4 regions of the Simplicispira sp. 125 genome follow, and region 4 is predicted to be linked to each of the others. Evidence: predicted binding sites of a transcription regulator. Region 4 holds the regulator's gene; each other region holds the start of a gene.
The links. Region 4 encodes FNR, which switches genes on or off when oxygen is low (the NO sensors DNR and NnrR bind a similar motif). Its sites were predicted from a motif close to TTGATNNNNATCAA; they were not measured.
Positions count from the first base shown of each region.

Region 1 (7,727 bases), 1.4 Mb from region 4:
ATCTGCCAGGAGGGCTGGCTCCATGGCGGGGATGTGCCTGCACTACCCTCCGCTGGGCGTTGGTACATGGCGATATTTTTGCGGAAAAGCTATATTAACGATAGCTGCTTGCGCTTTATTGATAAGCGTTTCGAAGCATTTTAACCTAATATATTTTAAAAACATCCAACCGCAGGGGCCGTGGCATCCAGCGATCCACTGAGCAGAGCAGGCAGACGCTCGATTCCCATGCGAAAACCACAGGCCTGCGCATGGCCGCCACCGCCCATGCTTTCGGCCAAGGGAATGCAATCGAAACCGCGCTGCGAGCGCAGCCCCACCTTGACCACGCCCCCCTTGCCCGCCGACCACAGCAGCGCAAAGGTACCGCTGCGCTTGGAGAGCATTTCACCCAGCAGGCTGTGGAACACACCAGGGGCGTTGAGCATCAAACCTTGCTGTCCATTAAAGGTGACGGGCAAGGCGCCCTCGGCCATGTCGGCGGCAAGCTTGTGGAATTTCTCGTCCATGGCCTGGCCACGTGCCATGAATGCGGCCGTCTGTACCGAATCGAAGAAGGCGATCTCCTGCCAACGCACAAAATCGAACGGTTCCATGTCCAGCGCGGCAAGAAAGGCTGCGCTCTCCGGGTACTGCCAGTTCCACAGGTCGCGGTCCTCGACGTAGCGCACGAGATCCGGTAAAGATTCCTCGGGATGGAAGAACTCCCATGCCAGGCGAGCGCCCGATTTGTCCATATCGAAATGCACCACACCGCAGCGGCAGGCAAAGCCTGTGAGTTTTTCTGCGGCGCTCTTGTGGTGGTCCAGCAGAACCAAACGCTCTGCGCGCTCCTCAATGGCGCGCAAAATGTTTTCCGAAAAAGAAAAGTCCAGGATGTAAACAGCCCGGCCCGCCAGCGGCGGCAAGTCGTCCACCGACTTCGTATCGCCGTGGTCCAGGCCCACCAGCTCAACTTGGCCGCCGTAGTAGCGCCAGGCGGCCAGAGCGGCCGCAAAGCCGTCGGGGCAACTGCGCCCGTGGAACAAAACCAGGGGCTGGGGGTCTATCTTGCTGGGCTTGACCAGCAATTGCAGGGGGAGAATGGTCTTCATGGTGCAGGATTGTCGCGCGCCGGGACCCATTGCACACGGGCACGCCTTCCCCCATGAACCACACACCACCATGATCCAAGCCCTGAAAGACCTTTTCGACCACTTCGCATTGCCCGCTCCCGACCATGCCGACCCTGCACAGGCCGTGCAACTGGCGGCCGCGGTGCTGCTGGTGGAAGTGGCCCGCGCCGACGCCACGACCAGCGCCGTGGAGCAGCAAGCCCTGCTGCGCGCGCTGCAGCGCACCTTTGCCCTGGCACCAGACACGCTGGCCCGGCTGGTGGAGCAGGCCACCACCACGGCCGAGACAGCCTATGACTACCAGCGCTTTACCAGCATGCTCAACGACCACTGCACGCAAGCACAGAAAATCGACCTGGTCGAGGCCCTGTGGCAGGTAGCCTATGCCGACGACCACCTGGACGCGCACGAACAGCACACCATCAGCAAGGTGGCCGGGCTATTGCATGTCACCCATGGTGAATACATCGCGGCCAAGATGCGCGCCAAAGAGGCTGCGCAGGCGCATTGATGCCCCCGCTCCACATTCTTTGGCGCGATGACGCCATGGTGGCCGTGTACAAGCCTGCCGGCTGGCTGGTGCACCGCACCGGGCTGGATGCCGGGGAGACCCGTTTTGTTATGCAGGCGCTGCGCGACCAGTTGGGCCAGCATGTCTACCCCGTGCACCGGCTCGACAAGGGCACCTGCGGCGTGCTGGTGATGGGCCTGCACCCTGCTGCTGCGCGCGCGCTGTCGCAGGCCTTTGAACACCATGCCGTGCGCAAGCGCTACCTGGCCATGGTGCGCGGCTGGTTCCCAGGGAGCGCCGAGGTAGACCATGCCCTGCGACCCGACGATGCCCCCCCAGATGCTCCCGCCCAGCCTGCCCAGACGCACTTGCGCAGCCTAGCGCACCTGGAGCTGCCCGAGTCCAGCGACCCGCGCTTTGCACACACACGCGCCTCACTGGTGCAAGCGGTGCCACTGACTGGGCGGCGCCACCAGATTCGCCGCCACCTCAAGCACCTGGCCCACCCCATCATCGGCGACGCCACGCACGGCAAAGGCCCGCTGAACCGCTGGTGGGCCACCCGTCTGGGCCAGCAGCGCCTGTGGCTGCACGCCTGGCAACTGGCGCTGCCCCACCCCGTTACCGGCGAATGGCTGGAACTGGACAGCGGGCTCCTGCAGCCCGGCACTGCCACCGCCGACATCGGCGACTGGCATCGGCTGCTGGAGCAGCAGCCCTGGGCTCTGCCCCTGCTCAGACCAACGGCCGCGTAAGGTACACCGCCTCACGCCCCACGATAGGCTCCCGGGTCGGCATGAAGATGGTGCAGCCATCGCAGGGCGCGCGGACGTCATGCGGGCCGTCGGTGGCAATGAGGTCACCTTGGGCAAACACCTCAAAGCCCACCAGGGGCCGCACAAAACGGAAGTTCGCCGTGCGCACCATGCAAGTCTCCAGCAGCTCGAACCGCCGTTGCACCAAAGGTTCGGCTTGTTGCCCCGTGCGCTCGATCAGACCGAAATGCGCCAGAAAATCCAGCGCCGCCACCGTGGCCACATCGGCCGCACTCTGGCGAAAATGCTGGCCGCACTCCACCACCAGGGCGACCCCATGCCCATCGTCCTGGCCGTGGCGCCCGTGCTGGATCAGCGGCGTGCCCGAACCCAGCCCGCTGGGCATCACCAGGTGCACCGGCGGGCGCCCCAACGCCATGGCGGCAGCAGCGTTGCGCGCATAGCCGGGGTAGACCCAGAAGGGCTCCACGTCCTGGCTGGTGGAATGAATATCCAGAATATGGTCGGCCGCCGACACCACGGGCCGCAGTTCACGCGCGCGGCGCATTTCCGGGCTGTCCAGCGGACCATCGAGCTCCAGGGCGGACCAGACGCGGTTGAGGTTGTGCTCCAGCTGGCGGCTCTCGAACGGACGGGCCGGGTCGAACGATTCATAGGCCGCCACATTGGCAAAGCTGATGGTCAACGTGCCCACCAGGGGGCGTATGCCCGTGTCGAGCAGGTGCGTTGCAGCCACCATCCCACAAATCTCATTGCCATGCGTCAGCGCATTGACCAGCACATGGGGGCCTGGCTTTCCAGACGCAAACCGGTGCACATAGTCAATGCCGATGTTGCCCTGGCGATAGGCCGACAGGTCGCGTGGCAGAACTTCAAAAATCGGAGGGTGGTGTGTCATGCAGGGAATTCCTTATGAGGGGGCCGCAGCCTATTGCGCAGAACCAGAAGGCTGGCGGATTTGGAGATCGTCGGCTGCCCACCGGCCGCTGCGGTCCATTTTGGGCTGGGCCGCTCCATGGCAGAGCATGGCTGCACCGTGAACCCGCGGAGGCGGCATCCAAAGTCATTCTGACGCAAACCCTGAGCACTGGGCGAGCAAGGTCACCAGGCTAGTGCGTGGGCGATCATTTGTGGCTTACCATCGGCCCAGCGGTCCCATCCCGAGACCCACAAGGAGAACCCATGGCCAAAGGTCAGATGCACAACAACAAGATGGCGAAGAAGCCCAAAAAGGATACTTCGCTGCCCAAGGAGTCGTCCGGCTCCGACCGCCCCACGCCGCCCGTTACGGCCGTGATCCCAAAGGGCAAGACCAAAGCGGCCTAAAAGGCACGAAGGCGGCGCGGCTCAGGACTCCCGAATGCCGCTGCCTTTTTTCTTCCGGTCTTCGCGGGCCTGCTTTTTCGCATCGCGCTCAGCATCGCGCAGCACCCCGGCGGCCTGCCAGGCCTCGAATTCTTCCGGCGTCTCCAGCGTGATGCGGCCCAAGGTGGCCGTGCGGAAATCGGTCATCACGATCTCGGCGGACTTTTGCACATTCACCCGCCCGCCGGTCATCACCGCGCCGCGCTTGCGGCCAATGGCTTCGAGCAAGGCGTCATCGGGCATGGCGGCCAAAGCAGCGGGCGCCAGGCCCAACTTGTACCGTGCCTCAAGCTGCGCGGCATAGCGTGTCTGCAGGCGGCGCAACAGCTCCAGCGCCACCAGTTCTTCGTCATAGGCATTGCGCCCCACCGCACCACTGGCCGCCAGGTTGTAACCGCTCTCGATCACGCTGATACGCGGCCAGAGCATGCCGGGTGTATCCCACAGATAGAAGTCGTCAGCCAGCGTGATGCGCTGCTCCAGCTTCGTAATGCCGGCCTCGTCACCCGTTTTGGCCTGGCGCTTGTTGGAGAGCGTGTTGATCAGGGTGGATTTGCCCACATTGGGCACCCCACAGATCAGCACACGCATAGGCTTGGCCATGCCGCCGCGGTTGGGGGCCAGCAAGTGGCACCCGTCGATGAGCTTGCGCGCCGGCGCGGGCTCGGAGGCATCCAGCGCCAGCGCATGCGTACCGCTTCGGGCGTTGTACCAGGCCAGCCAGGCTTCGGTACGCGCGGGGTCGGCCACATCCTGTTTGTTCAACACCTTGAGCGTGGGCTTGTGCCCCGTCAGCTCGGCCAGCAGCGGATTGGCGCTGGAGCCGGGCAGACGGGCATCCAGCACCTCGATCACGACATCAATGTCCTTGATGCGCTCGGTGATCGCTTTCTTGGTCAAGTGCATGTGACCGGGGAACCACTGGATGGACATTTTCTTATTCTTTCAAAATCGGTTGTACCGCATGCAGGCCATTTCAGCGCCCGGCCCACCAGAGCCCGACTGCCAACGCCAGCCCATGCACCACGGCGGCTGCAATACCCAGCACCAGGGCCGGGCGCAGCCGCTCGGGGTTGCCCGACCAGCGCAACAGCAGAACGGCCGCCGCGATGGACAGCGGCAGAGCCGCCAGCGCCCACAGCGCAGACTGCGGCAGCACGCGCACCAGCACCGCTGCCGCCAGCAGGGCGTGCGCCCCTACAGCCAGCGCAAGATACAGCCAGGCTGCGCGCGTGGGGCCCAGGCGCACCATGAGTGTACGTTTGCCCACCTGCGCATCGGGCACTGCATCCGGAAAACCATTGGCCACCAGGATGTTGGCAATCAACAGCGCATAGCTGGCCGCCGCCGCCAGGGGCGCCGGAGCGAAATGGCCGCGCTGCACATAGTCAGCCCCCACCACCACCAGCCCCCAGGCCAAACCCACAGCCAGCTCGCCCAGGCCGCGCGACATCAGCGCCAGCGGCGGCATCGAATACGTCCAGCCCAGCAACACACCCGCCAGACCGACCAGCACCAGCGCGGGGCCGCTGTACAGCGCCAGCCACAAGCCACCTGCTGCCACCAAAGCCAGCAGCACCTGCGCCAAGGTACGCATGGCGCTCGCTTGCACCGCGCCACTTTGCACCAGGCGCGAGCCACCGGTGAACGGGAAAAGGCCTTGCGTGTTGGCTGCATCGGCACCGTTCAGGGCGTCGGCATGGTCGTTCAGCATATTCGCCGCCGCATGTGCCAGCAGCGCCAGTACCAGTGTGACCCATGCCCGCGGACCGGACACGCCGCCCCCCGCAGACGCCGCCGAGGCCACGCCAATCAGGCAGCCCACGGCCGTAATGACGAGAAAGCCGGGGCGCGACATGCGCAGCGCCAATACAAATGGATGGGGGTGCAAACGCAAAAAATTAGAGAACCACATGCCATTCCAGAATATTCATTTGCACAAAGAAAGTAACTACATATTTGATAGCTGCTTGCGCTTTATTCACGGGCGAAAACAGCATTTTTCATCTAAAACCACAGCCGCAGCATGGTCCGCCTGCATTGTCACCCACCGGCCACCCAGGTCTTGACCCCCATCAATGCATGGCTTTGGGCCCCAGGTTAGTGTCACCCGCCATGGACTACGACATCTTGATCAGCGGCGCCGGCCCTGCGGGCCTGTGCCTGGCACGCTCTCTTTCGGGCCACGGCCTGCGCGTGGGCGTGGTGGAGCAGCAGCCCCTGGCCGCCATTGAAAACCCCGCCTACGACGGGCGCGAGATCGCACTGACGCAGCAGTCAGCGCAAATGCTGCGCGACCTGGGGCTGTGGGACCGCATCGTGGCGGACGAGCCCAGCGCCTTTTCACCCCTGCGCGATGCACAGGTCCTCAACGGCCCCTCGCCTTTTGCCATGGTGATCGACCACCAGCTCTCACAACACAGCGAACTGGGCTGGTTGGTGTCCAACCACCTGATCCGGCGCGCAGCCTTCCAGGAACTGCACGCCGCACAGCAAAAGCACCACGACATCACCCTGCTGGCAGGTGAGCAAGTAGCCCGCGCCCATACCGACGCCAGCGCGGCGCATGTCACCCTGGCCAGTGGCAAGCAGCTTCGCGCACGCCTGCTGGTGGCGGCTGACAGCCGCTTCTCGGCCACGCGCCGCGCCCTGGGTATTGGCGCCGACATGCACGACCTTGGCCGCTCGATGTTGCTGTGCACCATGGCGCACGCGCTGCCGCACCAGCATGTGGCTTGGGAGTGGTTCGGCTATGGCCAGACGCTGGCACTGCTGCCCATGAACGATGACCCTGTCACGGGCGCCCACCGCTCCTGCGTGGTGCTCACGCTGGCGCACCACACACTGGAAGCCCTGCAGGAGATGGATGAAACGGCATTCGGCGCAGAGTTGACACGCCGCTTTGACAACCGCCTGGGCGCCATGCAGCTGGCCAGCACACGCCACCTGTATCCACTGGTCGGCGTGCGCCCGCACCGCCTGGTGGCGCCGCGCTTTGCCTGCGTGGGCGATGCGGCTGTAGGCATGCACCCGGTGACGGCGCACGGCTTTAACTTTGGTCTGCGGGGCATCGCCACACTGGCTGGCGAGTTGCGCGCCGCGCATGCTGCGGGCCACGACATTGCCGCGCCCGAACTGCTGGCGCGCTACGAGCGCGCACACCGCCGCGCCACGCTGCCGCTGTACCTGGCAACGACTTTGATTGCCCGCCTGTACACCACGGACCACCCGCCCGCCCGCCTGCTGCGCGATGCCGCCCTGCGCCTGGCGCAGAACTTTCCGCCCTTCAAACGGATGGTGGCAGCCACGCTGTCAGGGCGGCACTGACGGCATGCGCAAGCCCGGCGGGCCTTCAGCACAACGGCAATACTGAACAAATCCCCCAGGGGGGCGCATTGCGCGCCTGAGGGACTTGCGCAGTAGCGCCTTAACCCAACTCCTCCACAGCCATGTACTGCTCGCGCCAGGCCTCAAACGGCAGGCTGTCCGCCGCTTCAATGTCTTTCTGCGCGGCCAGCGAATGGTTGGCCATGGCCACGTAGCGGGCCTGCTGCTCCGCAGACCAAGGCTCTTGCAACAGCACATCGCGTGCCATGCGCGCCTGCTGGCAGGCAAACGCCGAGAAGCCATGGCCGTGCTCCCGGGCCATGCGGTCCAGCACACGGGCCGAGGGGGTGTTCTGGGGGGACGCCATCAGCGCCTGGGCACCCCGCAAGGCGTCGCCATAGTCGCTGACGCCATGCGTGGCATCCAGGGCCGCCGCCAGCGGAGCGCACTGCACCAGGATCTCGCTGCCCCATTCGACCAGCGGCACACTGCGACCATTGCGCTGCAGGCACAGGCCTGGCTCGCGCCCGCGCTCTGCGGTCAGGTGCTGGTTGTGTTTGAGTTCCGCAATTTCGGCCGGAGTGTCGGGTGGACTGTCCTGCAGCAGGCAGTGCAGCAAAAACACATCCAACA
Region 1 covers NZ_QEKM01000001.1:1,723,599-1,731,325, forward strand. The annotation lists gene C8D04_RS07935 (DHHA1 domain-containing protein) at 156-1,094, opposite strand; gene C8D04_RS07940 (TerB family tellurite resistance protein) at 1,165-1,626, shown strand; gene C8D04_RS07945 (pseudouridine synthase) at 1,626-2,381, shown strand; gene C8D04_RS07950 (succinylglutamate desuccinylase/aspartoacylase family protein) at 2,362-3,300, opposite strand; gene C8D04_RS18660 (hypothetical protein) at 3,585-3,728, shown strand; gene ylqF (ribosome biogenesis GTPase YlqF) at 3,750-4,700, opposite strand; gene C8D04_RS07960 (prenyltransferase) at 4,744-5,625, opposite strand; gene ubiM (5-demethoxyubiquinol-8 5-hydroxylase UbiM) at 5,883-7,094, shown strand; gene gshA (glutamate--cysteine ligase) at 7,195-7,727, opposite strand, start outside.
Region 1: a site for FNR is predicted at 5,833-5,846, ahead of ubiM (5-demethoxyubiquinol-8 5-hydroxylase UbiM). Genes of this name have one in related genera too.

Region 2 (7,727 bases), 540 kb from region 4:
GATATCACCCATGTGGATCAGGCGCAGTGGGCGACCCGAATGGGTCGTGACAAAGCGTTCGAGGACCTGTTGCAGCTGGCTGGTGATGGCGCGCCCGTCGCCCGGGCGGGCCGTCTGGTTGACCACCATGCGGATATGTTGGCGTTGCTGTTGCATGGCCAGCACCTTGATGGCGGCGTAGGCATCTGTGAGCGAGGTGGGCTCGGGGGTGGCTACTACCAATACCTCGGAGGCCAGCGACACCGAGAACAGCACCACATCGGAGATGCCGGCGCCCGTGTCGAGCAGGATCACATCGAAGCGAGGCGCCAGCGTCTGGATCACGCTGAGAAACTGGTTGCGCACCTCGGGCGTCAGGCGCGAATATTCGACCATGCCCGAGCCTGCCAATACCACGGAAAAACCGCCGGGCGCTGCGATCACGGCGTCGTCCAGGCTCGACTTGCCGATGAACACGTCATGCAGCGTGATTTTCGGGTGCAGGTTGAGCACCACGTCGAGGTTGGCCAGGCCCAGGTCGGCATCAAGCACCAGCACGCGCAGGCCACGGCGGGTAAGTGCCGCAGCCAAATTGGCCGAAACAAAGGTCTTGCCCACGCCACCCTTGCCACTGGTGATGGCAATGATGCGTGCGCCCGGGGGCTGTGTCGCCGGTGTGCCGGGGACAGGCGCTGTGGTGGAGGGGGACGGCGCGTCGCTCATTTTCTTGCTTTCAGTGGGCGCTGTCATTGAGGTTCAGGGAGTTCAGGTCGCCCCATCCAGATGGAGTGTAAAGAGGGCCAAAAAGCATGCCCTTTTCCTCTGCGGTGACAGTGCTGTCAGGCTGTTCTTCGATGCACACGCGGTTGCGTCCTTCGGCCTTGGCCCGGTAGAGCAGGTGGTCGGCCCGATCCGTCCAAAGCGGAGTGGTCGAGCGAATCCATTGCAAGGCATAAGCCCCGCCCACGCTGATGGTGATGCTCAACTCGGTGTTGGAGTCGATGCGCACGGGCGTCGTAGCGATGGTGCGGCGGATGCGCTCGGCCACCGCTTTGCCAAAGGCTGCCTGGCAGGCGGGCAACACCACAGCAAATTCTTCGCCACCATACCGGGCCAGGGTGTCCATGGGCCGCACGCATTGTGTCAACGTGTTCGCCACGGCCTGCAGCACCTTGTCACCGGCCAGGTGGCCGTAGGTGTCATTCACATGCTTGAAATGGTCGATGTCGAGCATCAGCAGCAATGCGGCTTCGCCCGATCGGGTGACGCGATCGATTTCCCGCTCGAGTACGGCCTGGAACTGGCGTCGATTGGCCAGGCCAGTGAGTGGGTCGCGCAGGGAAAGGTCGCACAGCCCGTCAATCATTCTTTGCAGGTACTGCGCCGGCGTGGTGCCCGTCGGAGGAATCTCCCCACGGCCGAGCAAAGCGGCAGCTGTATCCAGGCGCAGGTCGCGCAGGTCAACAGAGAGAAGGGGAGCGATTTTGGCCACGTGTTACAAGGGTCAATTCAGTCCGAGTGTACCTGTGCATCGGGTGGTTGTAGCTGGCGTAGTGCTCGCAGGGCATCCGCATCGGTGCGGTACATGCGCAGCTTGGGTCCGGGGGTTAAAACCCCTGCGCGCTCCAGTACCTGCTCGATCGGCAGTTTGAGCCCGCTGATGTGCAGTGTGCAACCTTCGCGCAAGACCAGTGCCTGCAGCCGGGCGAAAGTTTCCACGCCGGTCACGTCGACGCGGTTGATTGGCTGGGCAAACAGGCAGACATCGGTCAGGCCCGGGCGGGCCGCCATTCGGTCGGCCATTGAGCGCTCTAGTGCGCTGGCCGATGCAAAGTCCAGTTCCGCGTCCATGCGCAGGGCCAGCAAATCGGGGGCCAGCGGGGCGAGCTGCCACAGCTGCCGGTCGCGCAGACTGCCGTCGGGGTGCAGGCCGACTTCAATGATGCGGGGGTGCAGGCGTTGGTAAAGATAGTGGCTGAGGTTCATCAACAGGCCCACCAGTACGCCCCAATACAAATAAGGGGCTGTGGCCAGGGTGATGGCGAAGGTCGTAGCGCTGATGGAGGCCTCGACCCGCGATATACGCCACAGTTTATGCAGCGTCGCGGGTTTGATCAGGCCCGTAATAGCCATTACTACGACGGCGGCCAACACCGATTGCGGCACATGGTGCAGCGCAGGGGTCAACCACAGCAAGGCGACAAGCACCACGACACAGGAGAACACCGAGGCCCAGCCGGTGCGGGCTCCGGCATACAGGTTGATGGCCGAACGCGAAAACGAGGCGCTGGTGGCAAAGGCGCCGCACAGGCCTGAACTGATCTTGGCCAGGCCATGGGCCATCAGATCCTGGTTTTCATTCCAGCGTGTTCCGCTGCTCTGGTGGTCTACTTTTGCGCTAGAGGCCGTTTCCAGAAAACTGACCAGGGTGATCACCAGCACCGGCATGATGAGTGCGCCCAGCGTGGACCAAGGCAAAGCGCCCGGCCAGAAGGGGTGAGGCAGGCCGGAGGGCAGAACCCCCACCACGGCGCCGCCACCTTCGGCGTAGCCCATGGTCTTGCTGATGAGTGCAGCACCACCCATGACAACGATCACGGCCGGAAATCTGGGCCAACGCTTGCGTGCCAGCCAGAGCGCCGCAATGCTGCCCAGGCCCATGGCTGCGCCCGCCACATCGAAATGCTGTAGGCTGGGGCTGCCGATCAGTTCGGTCAGCGATACGTGCAACCCCAGCAGGCCCGGCAGTTGCGAGGCCAGAATCAGCAAGGCGGCTGCCTGTGTGAAACCGCTGAGCACGGGGGATGTGACCAGATTGAGCAGCCAGCCAAACCGCACCAGGCCCAGTACGAGCTGGAGTGCGCCCGACAGCAGCGCAATCCACACCGCAAGAGACACCCATTGCGCGCTGCCCGGCACCGCCAGGCCGCTGAGAGACGTGCCGATGAGCAGGCTCGTCAGGGCCGTGGGGCCTACACCCAGCCGGGTGGACGAGCCCCAGAGCACCGCCACCAGGCCCGGTAGGAGCGAGGCATAAATGCCCGTGACCAGTGGCATGCCGGCCAGTGCGGCGTAGGCCACGCCCTGGGGCACGAGCATCAGGCCAACGGTCAGGCCTGCCCAGAATTCGCCCTTGAGAAGCTCGCGATCGGGCCGAGGCCAGGCCAGAAAGGGAAACCAGCGGGTCATGGTGACGGGCAGCATGCCGCCATTGTCGTGCCGATGATGAGCCTTTGTCCTACGCTGTGATCCGTCCTGTCTGACCCGGCAGGCGGGGTCGGGACTCTAAAGTTCCAGTCATCCCATTTTTGAGAGGAGTCTCTTCATGAACAACGAGCATTTTTCCTATCGAGCAGCCCAACGTATCGCCACTGTGGTGGCTGTCTCCGCACTGGCCTTTGGACTGGTCGCTTGCGACAAGCCCCAAGACGCTACGCTCGGCCAGAAGATTGACAACGCTGTCGAAAAGACCGAGCAGGCGGCCCAGGATGCCAAGGTGAAAGCTGAGCAAGCCGCCCAGGACGCCAAGGTCCAAGGTGAAAAAGCCATGCAATCGGCTGAAAAAGGACTGGAAAAAGCGGGCGACAAAATGGAGGCCGCAGCGCAGGAGGCGGGCGCCATGGCACGTGATGCCGCCAGTTCGGCCGCCACACTGGCCAGCGATGCAGGCATTACGGCACAGGTGAAAGCCGGCCTGGCCAAGGACTCCGACCTCAGTGCGCTGAAGATCGACGTGGACACCCGCAGTGGCGTGGTCACTCTCAACGGCACCGCGCCTTCGGATGCTGCACGCGAACGTGCCGCCGCCATTGCGCGGGAGGTGAAGGGTGTCACCTCCGTCATCAACCATTTGACGGTGTGAACAAGCGCGGGTGGCTGCGCGCTACCATGGCGCCATGAAAGATACCGCGCCCGACCTGTCCACCCGCATTGTTCACCATTCTTACCAGCCCCCTGTGGGCTTTGCGGCGCCGCAGCCCGGCGTTTTCAAGGCATCCACTGTCATATTCCCCAGCGTTGCCGCACTGCGCACGCGCGAGTGGAAAGACAAGAGCGGCTATACCTATGGGCTGCATGGCACTCCTACCACCTTCACCCTGGAAGAACGCTTGTGCACGCTCGAAGGTGGTTTGCACTGTGTGCTGGTGCCCAGCGGACTGGCGGCGATTGGCAATGTCGCCCTGGCGCTGCTCAGGGCGGGCGACGAAGTGCTGGTTCCCGATAACGCTTACGGGCCGAACAAGGCCATGGGTTCGACCACTTTGGCCCAGTTTGGGGTGCGCCAGGTGTTCTACGATGCACTGGATACTGCCGATTTGGCTGCCAAGATCACGCCTGCGACCCGTCTGGTCTGGCTGGAGGCACCCGGCTCGGTGACGCTTGAATTTCCGGACCTGTGCGAGCAGGTGCGCATTTGCCGCGCCAACGGGGTGCCCACCGCGCTGGACAATACCTGGGGGGCGGGCCTGGCGTTTGCACCCTTCGACCTGTTGGGTGATGGCAGTGGCAGCCTGGCGGTGGATGTGTCCGTGCACGCCCTCACCAAGTACCCCAGCGGCGGTGGGGATGTGCTTATGGGTAGCGTTATTACAAGAGACCCCGCCTTACACCATCAGATCCAGCGCACCCACATGCACCTGGGACTGGGCGTGGGGGCTAACGACGCCGAGGCCATACTGCGCGCGCTGCCGAGCATTGGCCTGCGCTACCGCGCCCACGACCAGGCCGCGCGCACCCTGGCTCGGTGGATGCAGCAGCAGACCCCTGTGGCCCAGGTGCTGCACCCCGCATTGCCCGATTCGCCGGGCCATGCCCATTGGAAAGCCCTGTGCGGTGCAACCCGGGATGGCGAAGGCCTGGCTGCTGGCCTGTTCAGCGTGGTCATCGATGCGCGGTATTCCCAAGCCCAGGTGGATGCCTTCTGCGATGGCCTGGAGTATTTCAAGCTGGGGTACAGCTGGGGCGGCCCCATGAGCCTGGTGGTTCCCTACGAGCTGGGCAGCATGCGCAGCCAGCCCTCGCCGCACCTGCGGCCGGGCACCTTGGTGCGGTTTTCCATGGGGCTGGAAGCCGTGCAGGACTTGCAAGCCGATGTGGAGCAGGCCATGCAGCGTGCCTTTGGTTGAGGCTGCATGTGCCTTCCATCAACAGACTGAAAGAGTAGGGTATCGGTTGAGATAGATCAAGAAGCGGCAATGAGGGCATACATTGGGTGAACAACCTCTGGATGCCATGACGACCCACACTGCCTCTGACCGCGACACCCAACCTATTGTCTTGCAGGCGTTGCGTTGGGCCGACCCTTGGCGCTGGCTGCAGCGCGGCTGGCAGGACATGCGTTGCGCCCCGGGTATTGCCTTGTTCTATGGCGCCTGCTTTTGGGGCATGGCACTGCTGTTGGGCTGGGTGTTCCGGTCGCGGCCTGAATATGTCATGTCGATGGCCAGCGGCTGCTTGCTGTTGGGGCCTTTTTTGGCCATGGGCCTGTACGACACCAGCCGCCGCCGCGAGGCAGGCTTGGAGCCTGAGCTGGGCCAGTCCATCACCTGCTGGGACAAACACATGGGCAGCATGGGCATGCTGGTGCTGGTGCTCATCGTGCTGGAACTGCTCTGGGGCCGGGCGTCCCTGGTGGTGTTTGCTGTGTTCTTCAACACTGGCATGCCCTCCACCACGGGCGTGGTGCAAGCCATTTTCAATTTGCAGAACTGGAGCTTCGTCGCTGTTTACACCGTGGTGGGTGGCGTTTTTGCGGCCATCGTGTTCTCCGTCAGCGTGGTGTCCATCCCCATGATCCTGGACCGTGACACCGATGCACTCACCGCAGGCATCACCAGCATGCGGGTGGTGGTGGAAAACACCGGAGTCATGCTGCTCTGGGGGGCATTGATCACGTTGCTGGTGGTGGCGTCCATGGTTTTCTGGGGCGCAGGGCTGCTGCTGGTCGGTCCCTTGTTGGGTCATGCCAGCTGGCATGCCTATCGTGCGGCCGTGGCGGTGCCTGTGGCTGTGGGGTCATGAAGGCTCTTCACAGGGCAAGCTGTTACAGTGGGACTCCACTTTAGAGAGAGCAATCACCTTGGCAACCCCCAATTACGGATACGAAAAACGCCAGCGTGAGCTGGCAAAAAAGAAGAAAAAAGAAGAAAAACTGCGCGCTAAGGCGTCAGGCCCCCGCTATGACACCAACGGTGCCCCTTCCGATGGAGTCGCCGAGAACCATCCCGGCCAGCCCGCCGCCCCTGGTGGCGAGAACGCCCCGTCCTGATAAACGCCCACCCTGCCCAAGGCCCTTGTTCAGCGCAGCAACTTGCGCAGTGCGGGCCACACGTTCCCGAGCATGATCGGATGTGCCTGGGCATTGGGGTGAATACGGTCGGGCTGGAACAGGGCCGTAGCGTCTGGCCCGTTGGCCACACCTTCCAGCAAAAAAGGCACCAGCGCCGTTTGGTGCTGGCGCGCCACCTCTCCAAAAGCAGCGGCAAAGCGCCGCGCATAGTCGCTACCGTAGTTGGGCGGTACCTGCATGCCCACCAGCAGCACCTTGGCACCGGCCTTTTGCGCTGCCTGTGCCATGGCGGAGAGATTGTCCTGCGTGTTCTTCATAGGCAAGCCGCGCAATGCGTCGTTGCCACCCAGTTCGATCACCACCACGGCAGGCTTGTGCTTGTCCAGCAGCGCGGGCAGGCGCGCCCGGCCGCCCGACGTGGTATCGCCGCTGACGCTGGCGTTGACCACGGTGGCGGCCACCTTTTCGTCGGCCAGGCGTTTCTCCAGCAAGGCCACCCAGCCCGTACCACGGGCCAGGCCGTACTCCGCGCTGAGGGAGTCGCCCAGCACCAGGATCGTTGGCCCACTGCCCTTGGCAGACGCCTGCGCCGTTCCCAGGCAAAGCCCCGCCAGTGGGCTGGCTGCCAAGCCCAGGATAAAGTGGCGCCGAAGCCGATCTGTTCTCACGTTCGAACACCTTTCATCATTCATGTCTGATTCTTCTACGCCACCTGCGCACCCCGTCATTGCTGTCGAGCATGTGTTCAAGTCGGTCAGCGACTCCACGGGTACGCTCGACATTCTGCGCGACATTGATTTCCGGCTGGCGCACAGGGAAACCGTGGCCATCGTTGGAGCGTCGGGCTCGGGCAAGAGTACGCTGCTGTCCATCATCGCCGGGCTCGATACCCCCACGCGCGGCACGGTGCGCCTGGATGGGCAGGACCTGTTCGCTCTGGGCGAGGACGACCGTGCCGCCTTGCGGGCGCAGAAGATTGGTTTCGTGTTCCAGAGCTTTCAGCTCATGGGCAACTTGACCGCGCTGGAAAACGTGATGCTTCCACTGGAGCTGGCAGGCCGGCGCGATGCGCGCAAGCGTGCGACCGAGATGCTGGAACACGTTGGCCTGGGCCAGCGCCTGGGCCACTACCCCAAGGTACTCTCAGGCGGCGAGCAGCAGCGTGTGGCGCTGGCGCGGGCCTTCGTGGTGCAGCCGGCGGTGCTGCTGGCCGACGAGCCCACGGGAAGCCTTGATTTCGCCACTGGCGAGACCATCATGCAGCTCATGTTCGACCTCAACCGCGAGCAAGGCACCACGCTGGTGCTGGTCACGCACGACCGGGGCATTGCACAGCGTTGCGAGCGCTGCATCACGATAGAAGCCGGGCGTGTGGCGATGGCCTGAATTTTGGATATTTTTGCCTGATTAGCGACATACCTCAGTTCGTCGTGAACGTTCCGCCATTGCCAGCCCTCCA
Region 2 covers NZ_QEKM01000001.1:876,055-883,781, forward strand. The annotation lists gene C8D04_RS04060 (MinD/ParA family protein) at 1-702, opposite strand, end outside; gene C8D04_RS04065 (GGDEF domain-containing protein) at 713-1,471, opposite strand; gene C8D04_RS04070 (SulP family inorganic anion transporter) at 1,489-3,183, opposite strand; gene C8D04_RS04075 (BON domain-containing protein) at 3,305-3,841, shown strand; gene C8D04_RS04080 (PLP-dependent transferase) at 3,876-5,105, shown strand; gene C8D04_RS04085 (DUF2189 domain-containing protein) at 5,212-6,000, shown strand; gene C8D04_RS04090 (hypothetical protein) at 6,059-6,247, shown strand; gene C8D04_RS04095 (arylesterase) at 6,277-6,960, opposite strand; gene C8D04_RS04100 (ABC transporter ATP-binding protein) at 6,959-7,654, shown strand.
Region 2: a site for FNR is predicted at 5,152-5,165, ahead of C8D04_RS04085 (DUF2189 domain-containing protein). Genes of this name have one in related genera too.

Region 3 (7,727 bases), 840 kb from region 4:
CAACGGCGCTGGCGGCCATCTCTGACCCCATGTCACGTTTGGTGGCGGCGGGTGTGCTCCTTCGCACTGGCCATGCCCATCCACAAACCATGCAACTGGCCACGGACACCGCGTCCGCCCAGGGCTGGCGTCGCCCGCTGCTCGCCTGGCTGCTCTTGCAAGCCCAGCGCGCTGAACAGGCGGGTCAGAGCGATGCCGCAGCGCAATTGCGCCGACGCATTGCGGTGGTGGAGCAGGGCGGGGGGTAAAACGGGAAGGCGCGTCAGTCGCTGACCGCCATTTTCAGCACCAGCCCCAGACCGTCCACACTGCCTGCCATGGAATCGACCGACTGCACCGTCGCCTCAGGCAGCAGCAATGCAGCAGATGCCACCAGGGCCAGCACCACGGCAAGCGCAAACGCGGCGACTGCGCGTAATGGCACAGGGGTTGCTGGGGTGAACGAAGTCTGCAAGGCATGGTGAACTTATTACAGCAACGATCGCCCGCTGTGGCTGTCAGACAAAGCCGCATTGGCGTCGTTTTAAACCATAGGAGTCGTTCGTGAACCAGTCCAGGGAAAGGGCAAGCCAGCGCAGCGTGCCAACCCCACCACCGGCCGAGGGTCTGCATGCGCTGCGACTGGGTTTTGAAGACAGACTGGAAGAGGATTTCCGGCGCTACCACCAGGGCGTCTTTTTGCTGCGCATGCGCTGGGCCCTGCTGGTGGCCATGGCTTTGTTTCTGTTGTTTGCCGTGCTCGATGCCATCAGCCTGCCCACCCAGGTACGCAACGCCATCCTGGCTTTGCGCCTGGGCCTGATGCTCCCAGTGCTTTTTCTGACCTGGTTGGCCACCTACCAGGCCCGGCTGCACCAACACTTGCAGTCGCTTGTCTCCATTGCGGCCTTGACCTGCGGTCTGGGCGTGGTGGGCATCATCTGGGTGGCCCGGGTACATGCCTTTGCACTGCCCTATGAAGGCATCATCCTGGTCACGTTCTTCTTCTATTTTTTGACCGGGCTCCGCTTTTGGCCAGCGGTGCTGTGCGGCTGGGCGACGTACATGGCCTATCTAGGCATGGAACTGCACACCGGCTTGGCAGGCAATGTGCTGCTGTACAACGCCTTCTTCCTGGGCACAGCCAATGTCATCGGCACGGTCGGCAACCATTTTCTGGAATCGGCCATGCGCCAGAATCTTCTGTCGCAAAAGCAGTTGCAGGACATGGCGGAGAAAGACTTCCTGACGGGTTTGCTCAACCGCCGCGCCTTCAGTACACGGGCCAACTGCACCTGGCGCCAGGCGGTGCGCGAAAAACATGCGCTGGGCGTCGTCATGATGGATGTGGATTTTTTCAAGCGCTATAACGACCACTATGGCCATGCCGAAGGCGACGAAACCCTGAAGAAAGTAGCGCAGGTGGTCGGCAACCACGCCGGCCGCCCCCTGGACATCGTGGCCCGCTACGGTGGCGAGGAGTTCGTCGGCCTTTGGTACAACCTGAGCGAAGCCCACATGCGGTCCATTCTGGAGAGCCTGCGTGACGACATCGCCGCACTACAGATTCCCCATGCCGCATCCGATGGTGCGCCCCATGTCAGCCTGAGCATCGGGCTGGCCTATCTGCAGCCACAGGCCGACCAAACCCTGGACGATGCACTGCGGTTGGCCGACGTAGCCCTGTACCTTGCCAAGGAACAGGGACGCAACCGCGTGGTTATCAAAACGCCGGAAGTGCGTTGAAAAATTTTAGTTAAAACTGGCTCTAACGCTTACTGGTAAAGCGCCAGCAGCTATCAAATAAAGAGTTTTCAGCGCAGTCCAGCACCGTGTTCACCTTCAGCCCGCTGGATCAACTCGATCTTGTAACCATCGGGGTCGGTCACAAACGCAATCACGGTGCTGCCGCCTTTGACAGGACCCGCCTCGCGGGTCACGTTGCCGCCTGCGGCCTTGATCTTGTCGCAGGCCGCATAGGCATCGGGCACGCCCAGGGCAATATGGCCATAGGCATTGCCATGGTCGTAGCTCTCGGTACCCCAGTTGTAGGTCAGCTCGATCTCGGCCTGGCCGGGGTTGCCCCCCTCAAAGCCCAGGAAGGCGAGCGAGTATTTGTAGTCGGGGTTCTCAGACTGGCGCAGCAGTTGCATGCCCAGTACCTGGGTATAGAAGTCGATGGAGCGCTGGAGATTGCCAACGCGCAGCATGGTGTGCAGGATTCTCATGTTCGTGATTGTGCCGTGAGATCAAAAACCAGGCAGACCGCTTCAACGACAAATCCGGTCTGGGAAGAAAGCGTCCATTCGGGGGGCATGCCAGCCAGTACGCTTGATCTCCATCTTCCGTTTAACTAGATACGATGTATATTATGTTAACTGTTAAAACAGAAACCCCATCGCTACTCACAGTTTTACATTCCTGCCACGGCCCTGGGTGCCGCCCTGGGTCAGAACGGCTCCTGCGCATTTACGAAATGCAAGTCGACAAACCGTGGCCGACGCGCCACAGTGTTCTGGAACACCAGAGAGGCTTTGTGGTCGCCTTAAGCGACACCCTTGCCAAACATCGCATGCTGTTGTTTGGCCGTGCGTTCGTACTGGCGCGCAATGCTGTCGCAGACAAGGTCACACAGCGCATACACCGACGGGTCTGCGATGCGGTAGTACACGCTGGTGCCTCGACTTTCGCGCTCGACAAAGCCCTGTTGCGTCATCAGGCTCAGGTGGCGCGAGACGTTGGCTGCCGTGTAGCCGCACAACTGGGCCAACTCGCCCACGTTGCGCTCGCCTTCACGCAAAAGGTTCAGGATGCGCAGGCGCGTGGGCTCCGCCAGCGTCTGAAAGTACGCGGCAACTTGCGTGATGGCTTCTGGGGGCAGGTTCTTCATGGCAAATTTGCTGGGGGTCAAGGCCATTCGATCGGTTGAACACCACATCTGTTCCGGCCTGCCCACATAATACGCCAGTTGACTATTTAGTTGTTTGGCTAAATAATCACATCAACAAAACAGTGAGGTATCCCATGAAATCCTGGCAAATTGTCCGTTTGGTCGCAGGCCTGTTCATTCTTCTCTCGTTGGCGCTGGGCATTCCCGGCAGCCCCATCTTTGTCAGCCAATGGTGGTTGGCCTTTACCGCCTTTGTGGGTCTCAACATCATGCAAAGCGGGCTGACCAAATGGTGTTTGATGGAAACCATGCTGCGCAAGCTCGGTGCACAGCCCGGCTGCTGATCCAAAGACTACGCCATGACCCTGTTGCACGAATCCCCTCAGCCGCCCCCTGCCCCTACGCTGGTGGATGTGCGCTCGCGTTCCGAGTTCGAATCGGGGCATGTGGATGGCGCAGTGCATTTACCGCTCGAGCGCCTGGCGCAGGATGCGCTCTTGCTGCTACCTGACAAGACTGCGCCGATGGTGCTGTACTGCCTGTCGGGTGCGCGCTCAGGCATGGCCTTGCAATGGATGCGCCAGTTGGGCTATACCCAAGCGGTCAATGGCGGCTCAGTGGGCGCCGTGGCATTGCAGACAGGACGCGGCATCCGCCGTCTCTGACCTCTTGAACACTCCAACGATAAAGGCTTTGGCATGAGCGATAACCTGGTTCAAATCACCCTGCGGCAGCAAAAAGACTACCAATTCAACGTGGATTTTGGCAATGGCATTGCCGTCCTGGCGGCCGATGAGCCAGCGCCGCTGGGCGGCGGGCAGGGGCCGTCGCCGGTCCAATTGCTGGCCGCTGCCGTGGGCAACTGTCTGTCCGACTCGCTGCTGTTTGCGCTGCGCAAGTTCAAACAAGCCCCCGAGCCGATGGAGTGCACGGTGACCGCCGAAGTGGGCCGCAACGAAGAAAAGCGCCTGCGCGTGCTCAAGATGACGGCCGTACTGAAGCTGGGGGTGGCTGCCGCTTCGTTGCAGCACCTGGATCGGGTGCTGGACCAGTTTGAGGCGTTCTGCACCGTGACGCAAAGTGTGGGCCAGGGTATTGCGATCGAGCTGCAGGTCATTGATGCCGAGGGCGTGCGCCTGAAATGAATCCAAACGGCGCCTCTCCACGGGTCGCCACCATCAACTAAGGGGAAATGAAATGTCAATCAATGTGGGAAGCTGGGATCGTGTTCTGCGTGTGGTGGTAGGCCTGGTGCTGATTGGCCTGGCCGCTACCGGCACGGTGGGTTTGTGGGGCTGGATTGGTGTAGTGCCTGTGGCCACAGGCCTGTTTGGTTTCTGCCCGGCCTATACGCTGCTGGGCATCAAGACCTGCCCGATGAAGAAACCTTAATCTAGTAAAAAGAGCTTCTAGCGCTTTATAAATAAGCGCTTATAGCTCTGTTTTTAGTAGCAAAAAACGGCCGACACCCCATTGGTGTGGCCGTTTTTTTGCGCCCACCTTCCCTGTCTGTCAGGCCGCAACACCTTCTGCGCACTGGCAATTGCCGCCACAGCCGCTGGCTGCAACAGCGCCTGCAAGGGGTGCCTTCGTGGTCTGGTGGCTTTTCAGCCCCAGTTTATGCAGCAATTGCCTATCGGCGCCCGCATCGGGGTTGCCCGTCACCAGCAGTTTTTCCCCATAAAAGATGGAATTGGCCCCGGCCATGAAGCACAGGGCCTGCACGGCCTCGCCCATTTGCTGGCGCCCGGCCGAGAGGCGCACGCGCGCCTGGGGCATGGTGATGCGGGCCACAGCGATCATGCGCACAAAATCGAAAGGGTCGATAGGGTCGCTGTCGGCCAGCGGCGTGCCGGGAACGCGCACCAGGTTGTTGATGGGTACTGAATCCGGGTAAGGGTTGAGGTTGGCCAGCTGTGCAATCAGACTGGCGCGGTGCACCGGCGCTTCGCCCATGCCCACGATGCCGCCGCAGCACACGCTGATACCGGCGGCGCGCACATGCTGCAAGGTATCGAGCCGGTCCTGGTACTGGCGGGTGCTCACCACGTCCTGGTAGTACTCGGGCGCCGTGTCCAGGTTGTGGTTGTAATAGTCCAGCCCCGCTTGCTTGAGCGCCTGCGCCTGGTGCGATTCAAGCATGCCCAGCGTGGCGCAGGTTTGCAGGCCCAGCCCTTTGACGGCGCCAATCAGCGCGGCCACTTTTTCAATGTCGCGGTCTTTGGGGGCACGCCACGCAGCGCCCATGCAAAAGCGCGTGGCACCCGCATCTTTGGCGGCCTGCGCGGCGCGCAACACTTCGTCCACTTCGAGCAGTTTTTGTGCCTTTACGCCCGTATCGAACTCGGCCGACTGGGGGCAGTAGCCGCAGTTTTCGGGGCACCCACCTGTTTTGACCGATAGCAGTGCCGCCAACTCAATGTCACCGGCTGGCCAGTGCTGGCGGTGCACGGTCTGGGCTTCGAACAACAGCTCCAACAGGGGTTTGTCGAGCAGGGACTGTACGGCGTCCACTGTCCAGGGGCCCTGGGGGGGCGGCATTTGGACGGGCAGATGCACCTGCACGGGTTGATGGATTGGTGGGGTTTTCACAGAGACTCCTTTGGAGATGAAGGCTACCTGGAAGAGCAACATAAGTCGCAAATCACGCCAACATTTATGGGCGCTAGCACACCAGTTTTAGAACATTTTGCCTTTTGAAACAGTCTGAATGTGCGCCACAAAGTAACAAATACTGCCAAATAAAAGCCACCAAAAATACACCCATCTCAACGCAAAATCACCCTGAAATGAAGGGAGATGACCACACAATCGCCGCCGTTGCAGCAGCGTCGCGCTTCGTCGCGCAACGTGCGCCGATTGCACAGCAAACCTGATGGGCGTTGCGTGGCTGTGCCCTCGGTCAGAGTGAAAGATGGAAATCAGCCCAGGGCAGAAATCACTTCGGGTGGCGCCTGCACCAGCTCGATCAGCACGCCCTCGCCCGCGATCGGAAATTCGTCGTTGCTCTTGGGGTGCAAAAAGCAGATGTCATACCCGGCCGCACCTTTGCGCACGCCGCCGGGCGCAAAGCGCACACCCTGGGCCGTGAGCCATTCCACGGCGGCGGCCAGGTCGTCGATCCACAGGCCGATGTGGTTGAGGGGCGTGGTGTGCACGGCCGGCTTCTTGTCGATGTCCAGCGGCTGCATGATGTCCACCTCCACCTTCCAGGCGCCCTGCCCCATGGCCAGGATGTCCTCGTCCACGTTCTCGCGCTCGCTTTGGAAGGTGCCGGTCTGCGTCAGGCCCAGCATGTCGACCCACAAAGTTTTCATGCGCTGTTTGTCGGTGCCGCCAATGGCCACCTGCTGGATGCCCAGCACCCGGAAAGGACGTTGCTCTGCTGTTTGTGCCATGGTTATTCTCTGGTTGATGAAGCGATAAATGCTTCTGTTTTTATAGCTACTTGCGCTTGATAGATAAGCGCCAGAGGCCAAAAAGACTCAAAAAAGGGGCGCGAGGCCCCTTGGTGTGAAGATACGGCTGCTTATTGGAATTCCAGAATCACCTGGTCCACACTGAGCGACTCGCCCTTGCCCGCCACCAGCTTGCCCACCACGCCATCTTGCGTGGCCAGCAGGACGTTTTCCATCTTCATGGCTTCGATGACGGCCAGCTTTTCACCGGCCTGCACCTTCTGGCCTTCCTGCACCACCACATCCACCAGCAAGCCGGGCATGGGCGAGAGCAGGAACTTGGACAAATCCGGCGGCGCCTTGTAGGGCATGAGTTGGTGCAAGCGTGCGCCCAGCGGCGAGAACACGATGGCTTCGATCTGTGTGCCGTCGTGGGCAATGCGCATGGCCAGGGGGTTCTTGCCCGCGCCGCGCTCCACCTGGGCCGTAAAGCCCTGGCCATTGCAACTGCCTTGCACACGGATCTGGCCCAGCGTTGCCGTGCTACTGATGTGATAGCTGTTACCGCCCACGGAAACTGCGCTAGAGCCCGATTTGTTCTCAAAATCGGTCACGCTTACGTCGTGGTACTGGTTCTGCCCCAGCGCACCCAGGCTGGCTACCACAAAGGCCTCGCCCACTTTCACCTCGTGCCCGGCCAGCTGGCCGCTGATGCCCGAGGCCCGGGCGCGGTAACGGCGGTGCATGTAAGCGGCCAGCGCCACCAGGAACAGCGGGTCGTCGTGCGGCACGTCCTCGGCCACAAAACCATGCGCATAGTTCTCGGCGATAAAGCCGGTATTGAAATCGCCCGTGACGAACTTGGGGTGTGCCAGCAAGGCGGCCTGGAACGGAATATTGCTGCTGATGCCGCGAATCACAAAGCCATTGAGCGCCGCGCGCATCTTGAGGATGGCGTCGTTGCGGTCGGTGCCGTGCACGATGAGCTTGGCGATCATCGAGTCGTAGAACATCGGAATCTCACCGCCCTCGTACACGCCGGTATCCACCCGCACCCCGTATTTTTTGCTGGGGTCGGCCTGGAACATGCTCTCCTCGGGCGGTGCAAAGCGCACCAGGCGGCCGGTGGACGGCAGGAAGTTGCGGAACGGGTCTTCGGCGTTGATGCGGCACTCGATGGCCCAGCCGTCGCGCTTCACGTCGGCTTGCGTGAGCGGCAGCTTTTCGCCCGCCGCCACGCGGATCATCAGCTCGACCAGGTCCAGGCCGGTGATGCATTCCGTCACCGGGTGCTCCACCTGCAGGCGGGTGTTCATTTCCAGAAAGTAGAAGTCTTGGTCTTTGCCGACCACGAACTCCACCGTGCCGGCGCTTTGGTACTGCACAGCCTTGGCCAGCTGCACGGCCTGCTCGCCCATGGCCTTGCGGGTGGCCTCGCTGATGAAGGGCGACGGCGCTTC
Region 3 covers NZ_QEKM01000001.1:1,176,817-1,184,543, forward strand. The annotation lists gene C8D04_RS05345 (hypothetical protein) at 1-248, shown strand, start outside; gene C8D04_RS18640 (hypothetical protein) at 263-424, opposite strand; gene C8D04_RS05350 (GGDEF domain-containing protein) at 544-1,725, shown strand; gene gloA (lactoylglutathione lyase) at 1,794-2,207, opposite strand; gene C8D04_RS05360 (metalloregulator ArsR/SmtB family transcription factor) at 2,525-2,869, opposite strand; gene C8D04_RS05365 (DUF2892 domain-containing protein) at 3,004-3,213, shown strand; gene C8D04_RS05370 (rhodanese-like domain-containing protein) at 3,229-3,534, shown strand; gene C8D04_RS05375 (OsmC family protein) at 3,568-4,014, shown strand; gene C8D04_RS05380 (DUF2892 domain-containing protein) at 4,067-4,261, shown strand; gene bioB (biotin synthase BioB) at 4,382-5,410, opposite strand; gene C8D04_RS05390 (VOC family protein) at 5,791-6,267, opposite strand; gene C8D04_RS05395 (acetyl/propionyl/methylcrotonyl-CoA carboxylase subunit alpha) at 6,399-7,727, opposite strand, start outside.
Region 3: a site for FNR is predicted at 2,877-2,890, ahead of C8D04_RS05365 (DUF2892 domain-containing protein). Genes of this name have one in related genera too.

Region 4 (7,727 bases):
GCGCCCACGCGGCCAATTGCAGAAACCCCCAGGGCAATCAGGTCGCAGTCGGGCTGCGTGCTGTAACCCTGGAAGTTGCGGTGCAGACGCCCCTGGCGCTTGGCGATGGCCAGCGCATCGTCCGGCAGTGCGAAATGGTCCATGCCCACATAAACATAGCCCGCTGCGCTGAATGCCTCCAGCGAACGCGACAGCATCGACACCTTGGCCGATGCCATGGGCAGGTCTGCCCACACAATGCGCCGTTGCGGCTTGAAGCGCTCGGGCAAATGGGCGTAGGCATACAGCGCAATGCGGTCGGGGCGCAACTCGGCTACCTGCGCCAGCGTGCGGTCGAATGAATCAGGGGTTTGCTTGGGCAAGCCGTAAATCAGGTCGACGTTGATGGAATCAAAGCCAATGGAGCGCGCCGACTCGACCAGGGAAAAAACCTGCTCCTTGGGCTGGATGCGGTGCACGGCTTTCTGCACTTCAGGGTCGAAATCCTGCACACCGAAGCTCAGGCGGTTGAATCCCAGTTCGTGCAGCAGGGCCAGCCGATCTGCATCCACGGTACGGGGGTCGACCTCGATCGAATACTCACCGCCGGGCACCAAAGTGAAATGGTTGCGCAGCATGCCCATGAGGTCACGCAGCCCCTCATCGGAGAGAAAGGTGGGCGTGCCGCCACCCAAGTGGATCTGGCTGACCACCTGGCCCACGCCGCAGTGCGCCGTGTGTAACTCAATCTCGCGGTTCAAATAGCGCAGATACACATCAGCACGATCATGGTGCTTGGTAATGATCTTGTTGCAGGCGCAGTAATAGCACAGCGACTCGCAAAACGGGATGTGAACGTACACCGACAAGGGCAAGGCCTTGCCCACGGCGCTTTGCCTGCGCTGCTGCAGGGCCAGCACGTATTCGTCCTCACCGAAGGCATCAACAAAGCGGTCAGCGGTGGGGTACGAGGTGTAACGGGGTCCCGATACATCAAACCGGGTGAGCAATTCAGGGGTTACAACAGTCATTTAGGTTCCTAGCTGGCTTTTCTAATGTGCCCCAGATTAGCGGCTCGAATCTTGATTTTGGTCAAGCACCTGTTGGAGCTACTGGCTCTGTTCTGGCAAAAATGCAGAATGGGTGATAATTTGACTTATGTCAGCCCCAACCCGCATCTCCATCGTCCCCGCATCCCATGCCGACGAGTCGTCGGGCGCTCTGTCTGAAACCGGACAGGTACCCGTTCACATGACACCCCAGGCGTTCAAGGTTGCGTGTTCGAACTGCAATTTGCGTGAATTGTGCATGCCGGTGGGTCTGAACGACGAACAACTCAAGCGCATTGACGATGTCGTGGCGGTACGGCGAAAGATCAAGCGTGGCACCACGCTGTTCCGCAATGGCGAACAGTTCACCTCGCTGTTTGCCATCCGCACAGGCTTCTTCAAGACCTGCGTAGCGACCGAGGACGGGCGCGACCAGGTCACAGGCTTTCAAATGGCCGGCGAGATCATCGGCCTGGACGGCATCGTCAACGACCACCATACCTGCGATGCAGTGGCCCTCGAAGACGCCGAAGTCTGCGTCATGCCCTTCGACCGCATTGAAGAACTGTCGCGCGAAGTCAACGCCCTGCAGCACCACGTGCACAAAATCATGAGCCGCGAGATCGTGCGTGAGCACGGCGTCATGTTGCTGCTGGGCAGCATGCGCGCTGAAGAGCGATTGGCCGCCTTTTTGCTCAACCTGGTGCAGCGCCTGCATGCACGCGGGTTCTCGCAGTCAGAGTTGGTGCTGCGCATGACGCGCGAAGAAATCGGCAGCTACCTGGGCCTGAAACTTGAGACCGTGAGCCGCACTTTCTCAAAATTTGTGGAAGAAGGCATTGTCGAGGTCAAGCAGCGCCATGTGCGTATTTTGAGCCCCGATGCCCTCAAACGCATCGTCAATAGCCAGCAAGCCTGTCACTAGCGCGCCCACAAAAGCGCCGCCATCGCAATGCTGCAACATGGCGAAGCAAAAAAACCCTGAACCCGCTTGGAAAGCCGATTTTTTACCAGTAGCATTCCGTATGCCAGTGGAAAAGCAGGTTTTCGCTGGTGCATTGACCCATCCCAACAAGGAAATTCCCAACATGGCAACTGCAAAAAAAGCCCCGGCCACACCAGCCGCTGCTGCCAAGACCGCTGCTCCCGCCAAGAAGCGCACCCCTAACGCCGCGTTCATGAAAGCCCTGACGCCCAGCCCCGCCCTGGCGGCTGTCGTGGGTGCAGCACCGCTGCCACGCACCGAGGTCATCAGCAAGCTGTGGGTCTACATCAAGGCCAACAACCTGCAGGACGCCGCCAACAAACGCATGATCAATGCCGATGCCAAGCTCAAGGAAATCTTTGGCAAACCCCAGGTGTCCATGTTCGAAATGGCCGGCCTGATTGGCAAGCACGTGAAATAACGAGCGACTGCGCTCCCCAAAGCCGGCTTTGCCGGCTTTTTTTCGTCTGTTTGATCTGATCCTGTGGCGAAAATACATCAACACGAATGATAATGACTATCGTTTGATTTAACATCCTTGTGCGCGATACCCGCACAGCCACGCCTTTGCCAGCCACTGCCTAGCGCTCCACCTTGGCGACACCTTCTGCGGTGTCCATTGCATTTCCAACCAACGGAGGCCACTTTGGCAAAGAAACCCACGCAGCAGCGTTCCGCAACGCTTTTGCACAACGCATATTCCCCTGCTGCTGAAAAGGCCCTGATTCCGCTGGGCGCACTGATGCTCGCAGCGTCCATGAGCAGTTGGGCCCAAACCACCGATAACGCGGCCACCCTGTCCACGGTGACCGTGAAAGACACGGCGGAGATCCAGAGCAAGGACACCGTGCGGGTGAAGAAAACTACCGTGGGCAAGGGAAATCAGGACATCCGCGACATCCCGCAATCGGTCACCGTATTCACCGAAAAGTTGATGAACGACCGCAACCAGGATGACTTCCGCGAAGTGCTGCGCACCACGGCGGGCGTGACCTTCCAGTCCGGCGAAACGGGTGAAGAAGACGTGCGCCTGCGCGGGTTCTCGCTCGGCCAGGCGGGGGACATCTACACCGATGGCATGAAGGATGCTCCACTGTACGAACGCGACACCTTCAACCTCGACCGCGTCGAAGTGCTCAAGGGCTCGGCCTCCATGTTGTTTGGCAAGGGCTCGACCGGCGGCGTGGTCAACCAGGTCAACAAGGCGCCTTTGCTGATCGACCAGCACGAAGTCTCGTACACCCTGGGCACCGGCAAGGAAAACCGCCTCACCGGTGACTTCAACTTCAAGACCGGCGAGAACGCCGCACTGCGCCTCAACGCCCTGGTACACGACTCCGACAACGACGGTGCCAAGCAGGACAAGCGCGGCATAGCGCCGACGTTTGCCTGGGGGATCGGCACGCGCGATGAGTTTTCTATCGGCCTGTACGCCTTGGATGTCAAAGGCCGCCCCAGCTACAACAGCCCGTGGATCAACGACAACGGCAAGATCGTGCCCACACTTCCGGCAAAAAACTACTACGGCCTGGCCAGCGACCACCTCAACACCTCGTCGCAGTACGTCACGCTGGGCCACATTCACCGCTTTGGCGACGGTGGCGAGCTGCAGACGCGCCTGCGCCACGGCAAGTATGAGCGCGACCTGCTGGCCAGCGTAATCCGCTTTGGCACGCCCATCACCGCTCTCGACCAGATCAACGCCAGCACGCCGCTGACGCGCACCTCCAAAGGCCGCATCGGCGACAGCACGATGACGCAGCTGCAAAGCGACTACACCCACTCGTTCAATTGGGGTGGCAAGAAGCACGACATCCTGGCCGGCGTGGATTACTACCACGACGACGCCAACCGCAACTCGAGCTATGCCAACGCAGCGGGCAATTCGTCGGCCACCAACGGCCTGGGCACGACCGTGGGCACGCCCAACAACGGAGCCTGGGCACCCGATATGCGCGCTCCGGTGGCCTATAACACCTTCAAGGCACAGAATATTGGCCTGTACCTGCAAGACACGATGTCGCTGAACTCGACCATCAAGCTGGTCGGCGGCCTGCGCTACGACCAGTTCAAGGCCTCGTACCGCAACGCGAACGGCTCTTTGAGCGATGAAACCTCGGACGGCTTGTGGAGCCCCCGTGTGGGCGTGCTGTTCCAACCCGATGAACTGGCGTCTTACTACGTGTCGTACGGCTCCTCGTTCAACACCTCGGCCGACACCTACCAATTCGGCAGTGTGAACGCCAATACCGGTTCACTGGCCGACACACCGCCCGAAAAAAGCCGCAACTTTGAGATCGGCGGCAAGTGGGAACTGTTCGAGCGCCGCGCCCTGCTGGGCGTGGCCGCTTTCTACAGCGAAAAATTCAACGAGCGCAACACCGACCCCGACAACCCTGGTTACCTGCTCTCGGGCAAGCGCCACGCCACCGGCATGGAGTTCAACCTGGCGGGTCGCATTTCGCCGAAGTGGGAGATCTTCTGGAACCACACCTGGATTCCCAGCGCAAAAATCGACAAAAGCACTACGGTGCTCGCCGCCAACGGCGGTGGCGCACAGGTGCAGGGCGATCGCCCGGGCCTGACGCCCAAGCACAGCGGCAGCCTCTGGAGCACCTACGCGGTGACGCCCAAAGTGCGCGTAGGCGGCGGCCTGACCTACCGTGGCGCACAAAACCCCGAAGGCTCGCGCGCCATGGAGGCCAGCAGCTTTGTCACGGCCGATGCGATGGTCGAATACAGCTTTGATGACAAAACCTCCCTCAAGCTGAACGTCCAGAACCTGACCAACAAGCTCTATGCCGATGCGCTGTACCGCGGCTTCTACGCCCCTGGCGCCCCGCGCTCGGTGCAACTGGTGCTCAAGACGCGCTTCTAAGTCCCTGCCTGCCTGCTGCATCCACCATGTTCCTGCATCTCAAAAACATTCTCACCCCCCAAGAGGTCGCCACTGCCCGCAGCCTGCTCGGCGACGATGCTCCTTGGGTGGATGGACGCAGCAGCGCAGGGGCGCAGGCCCTGGCGCACAAGCGCAACGAGCAACTCGCGCAGGACAGCACCCAGACGCAGCAACTGCGCGCCCTGGTGCTGTCTGCATTGCAGCGCGATGCCGTGTTCTTTTCTGCCGCGCTGCCCAAAAAAATATTCAACCCGCTGTTCAACCGCTACCGCGGCGAAAGCAACTTCTACGGCGCCCATGTGGACGGTGCCGTACTGCGCTCCAAGGTACCCGACCAATGGGTACGCAGCGACATTTCCTGCACCCTGTTCCTCACCGACCCGCAGGACTACGACGGCGGCGAGCTGCTCATCCAGCACCCGCAGGGCGAGCGCGTCGTGCGGCTGCCTGCAGGCGACATGGTGCTCTACCCCAGCTCCACGGTGCACCAGGTCACGCCCGTCACGCGGGGTGCCCGCGTAGCCAGCTTTTTCTGGATCGAAAGCATGGTGCGCTCGACCGAGCAACGCCAGTTGCTGTTCGACATGGACATGGATTTGCTCAAGCTGCGCAGCGCCATCGGCGAGAGCGCGCCCGCCGTCGTCGGGCTGACGGGCACCTACCACAACCTGCTGCGCATGTGGGCTGATGCCTGACTTAAAAACAATAGCTGCTTGCGCTTGATGGTATTGCCCTAGAGGCCATTTTGACTAAAACTTTTTCACTGCAGCGCCAGCCTATTCCAGAAGACACCGTGGCCCTGGCCGACTACGCGCAGCATGCACGCCAGCGCCTGGACGATCCCGCCTGGGCCTATTTCAGCGGCGGCGCTGCGGACGAAATCACACTGCGCGCCAACCGCAGCGCCTGGGACGGGCTCACCCTGCAGCCGCGCATACTGCGCTCTCTTGCCGGCGGCCACACCCGCACCACCCTGCTGGGGCGCACGCTGGCCCACCCCATTTTGTTGGCCCCGGTGGCCTACCAGCGGCTGGCCCACCCCGACGGAGAACGGGCCAGCGCCTATGCGGCCGCTGCGCTGGGTGCAGGCATGGTGCTCAGCACCCAGGCCAGCACGCCGCTGGAAGAAGTGGCCCAGGTCTTTCTGGACGACCCGGCGCGTGGCCCGCTGTGGTTTCAGCTCTACCTGCAGCACGACCGGGGCTTCACCCGCGCGCTGGTGCAGCGCGCAGAGGCCGCAGGCTACGAAGCCCTGGTGCTCACAGTAGACGCCCCCACCAGCGGTGCACGCGACCGCGAACGCCGCGCAGGCTTTCACCTGCCACCCGGCATTGCAGCGGTGAACCTGGCCGGGCTGGCTCCGCCGCCCCCTCAGCCGCAAACCACGGACGGTACCCACCTGCTGTGCCAGGGCCTCGTCGAGCACGCCCCCACCTGGGACGATGTGCAGTGGCTGCAATCACAGACGCGCCTGCCGGTGCTGCTCAAGGGCGTGCTGCACCCCCAGGATGCGCTGCAGGCGGCCGCCCTGGGCGTGGCTGGTCTGATCGTTTCCAACCACGGCGGCCGTACGCTTGACACGGCACCTGCCTCGGCCCATGCACTGGCGCGGATTGCCGATGCCCTGCAAGGCGCTCTACCGCTGCTGGTCGATGGCGGCATCCACCGCGGCACCGATGTGCTCAAGGCCCTGGCACTGGGCGCAACGGCCGTGCTGCTGGGCCGCCCCGCCATCTACGGGTTGGCCACCGCCGGCGCCACCGGTGTCGCCCATGTGTTGCGCCTGCTCTGCGACGAACTGGAAATGGCCATGGCCCTGACCGGCTGCGCCACGCCCGCGCATGCCAGCCGCGCCCTGCTCGAATAACCTGTGTTTATCCATCCCAAAGATCCACACATATTGCTAATGCGATGGATTCGCATTTATAATTTCATCACTTTATCCACCACTGACTGCCATGATCGTCTGTGTCTGCCGCCGGGTCTCTGACCGTGAAATCGCTCGCCACGTTCGTGCGGGCATGGGCTTTGACGAAATCCAGTTTGAACTGGGCGTGGCCACCCAGTGCGGCCAGTGCGAAGGCTGCGCACGCGATGTGGTGGCCCAGTGCCAAAGCAGCCACCCGGTTGCTGCATTGCACAATACAGCCGCATGCACACCGTCAACCTGCGCCTGTGCAGGTTGAGCCGCCATGGAGCTTTTCACTACACTGCTGATCTGCCTGCTGCTGGTAGTGGGTTCCCTGGGCTGGATTTTGCGCCGTTAAAAAACGCCTCATTTCTGCCGTGGTGCAGGCCTGTACTGCGCTGACTGCTATTCATTTTTTATGTCAACCTACGATCGATTCGAGCAACCCGGAGGGCTGAGTCGCACCGCTGTCATCGCCATCGGCGTGGTATTGCTGCATGTGGCTGGCCTGTGGGCCCTGCAAACCGGCCTGCTGCGCCGCGCCGTGGAAGTGGTCGTTCCCGTCGAGTTGTTGAGCGAGTTCATCACCCCGCCCGCGCCCAAGGTGGCACCGCCCCCGCCCCCCGCGCCCCCGCCGGTGCAGCCCGCGCCCAAAATTCAAAAGCCCCGCCCAGCCCCCATGCCCATGGCGGTGCCCGACCCCACGCCTGCGCCCAACGCCCCCCTGGGCGTGACGACACCACAGCCACCCGCGCCGCCCATCGAGGCGCCTGTGGAAGTGGCGGCACCACCGGCGCCCCCTGCCCCACCGGCCCCCGCGCGCATCGAACTGCCATCGAGCAACGCCGCCTACCTGCAGAACCCGGCGCCCAGCTACCCGGCCATCAGCAAACGCATGGGCGAACA
Region 4 covers NZ_QEKM01000001.1:337,613-345,339, reverse strand. The annotation lists gene hemN (oxygen-independent coproporphyrinogen III oxidase) at 1-1,010, opposite strand, end outside; gene fnr (fumarate/nitrate reduction transcriptional regulator Fnr) at 1,231-1,953, shown strand; gene C8D04_RS19170 (SWIB/MDM2 domain-containing protein) at 2,117-2,434, shown strand; gene C8D04_RS01635 (TonB-dependent siderophore receptor) at 2,771-4,891, shown strand; gene C8D04_RS01630 (Fe2+-dependent dioxygenase) at 4,918-5,607, shown strand; gene C8D04_RS01625 (alpha-hydroxy acid oxidase) at 5,658-6,779, shown strand; gene C8D04_RS01620 ((2Fe-2S)-binding protein) at 6,871-7,098, shown strand; gene C8D04_RS01615 (energy transducer TonB) at 7,240-7,727, shown strand, end outside.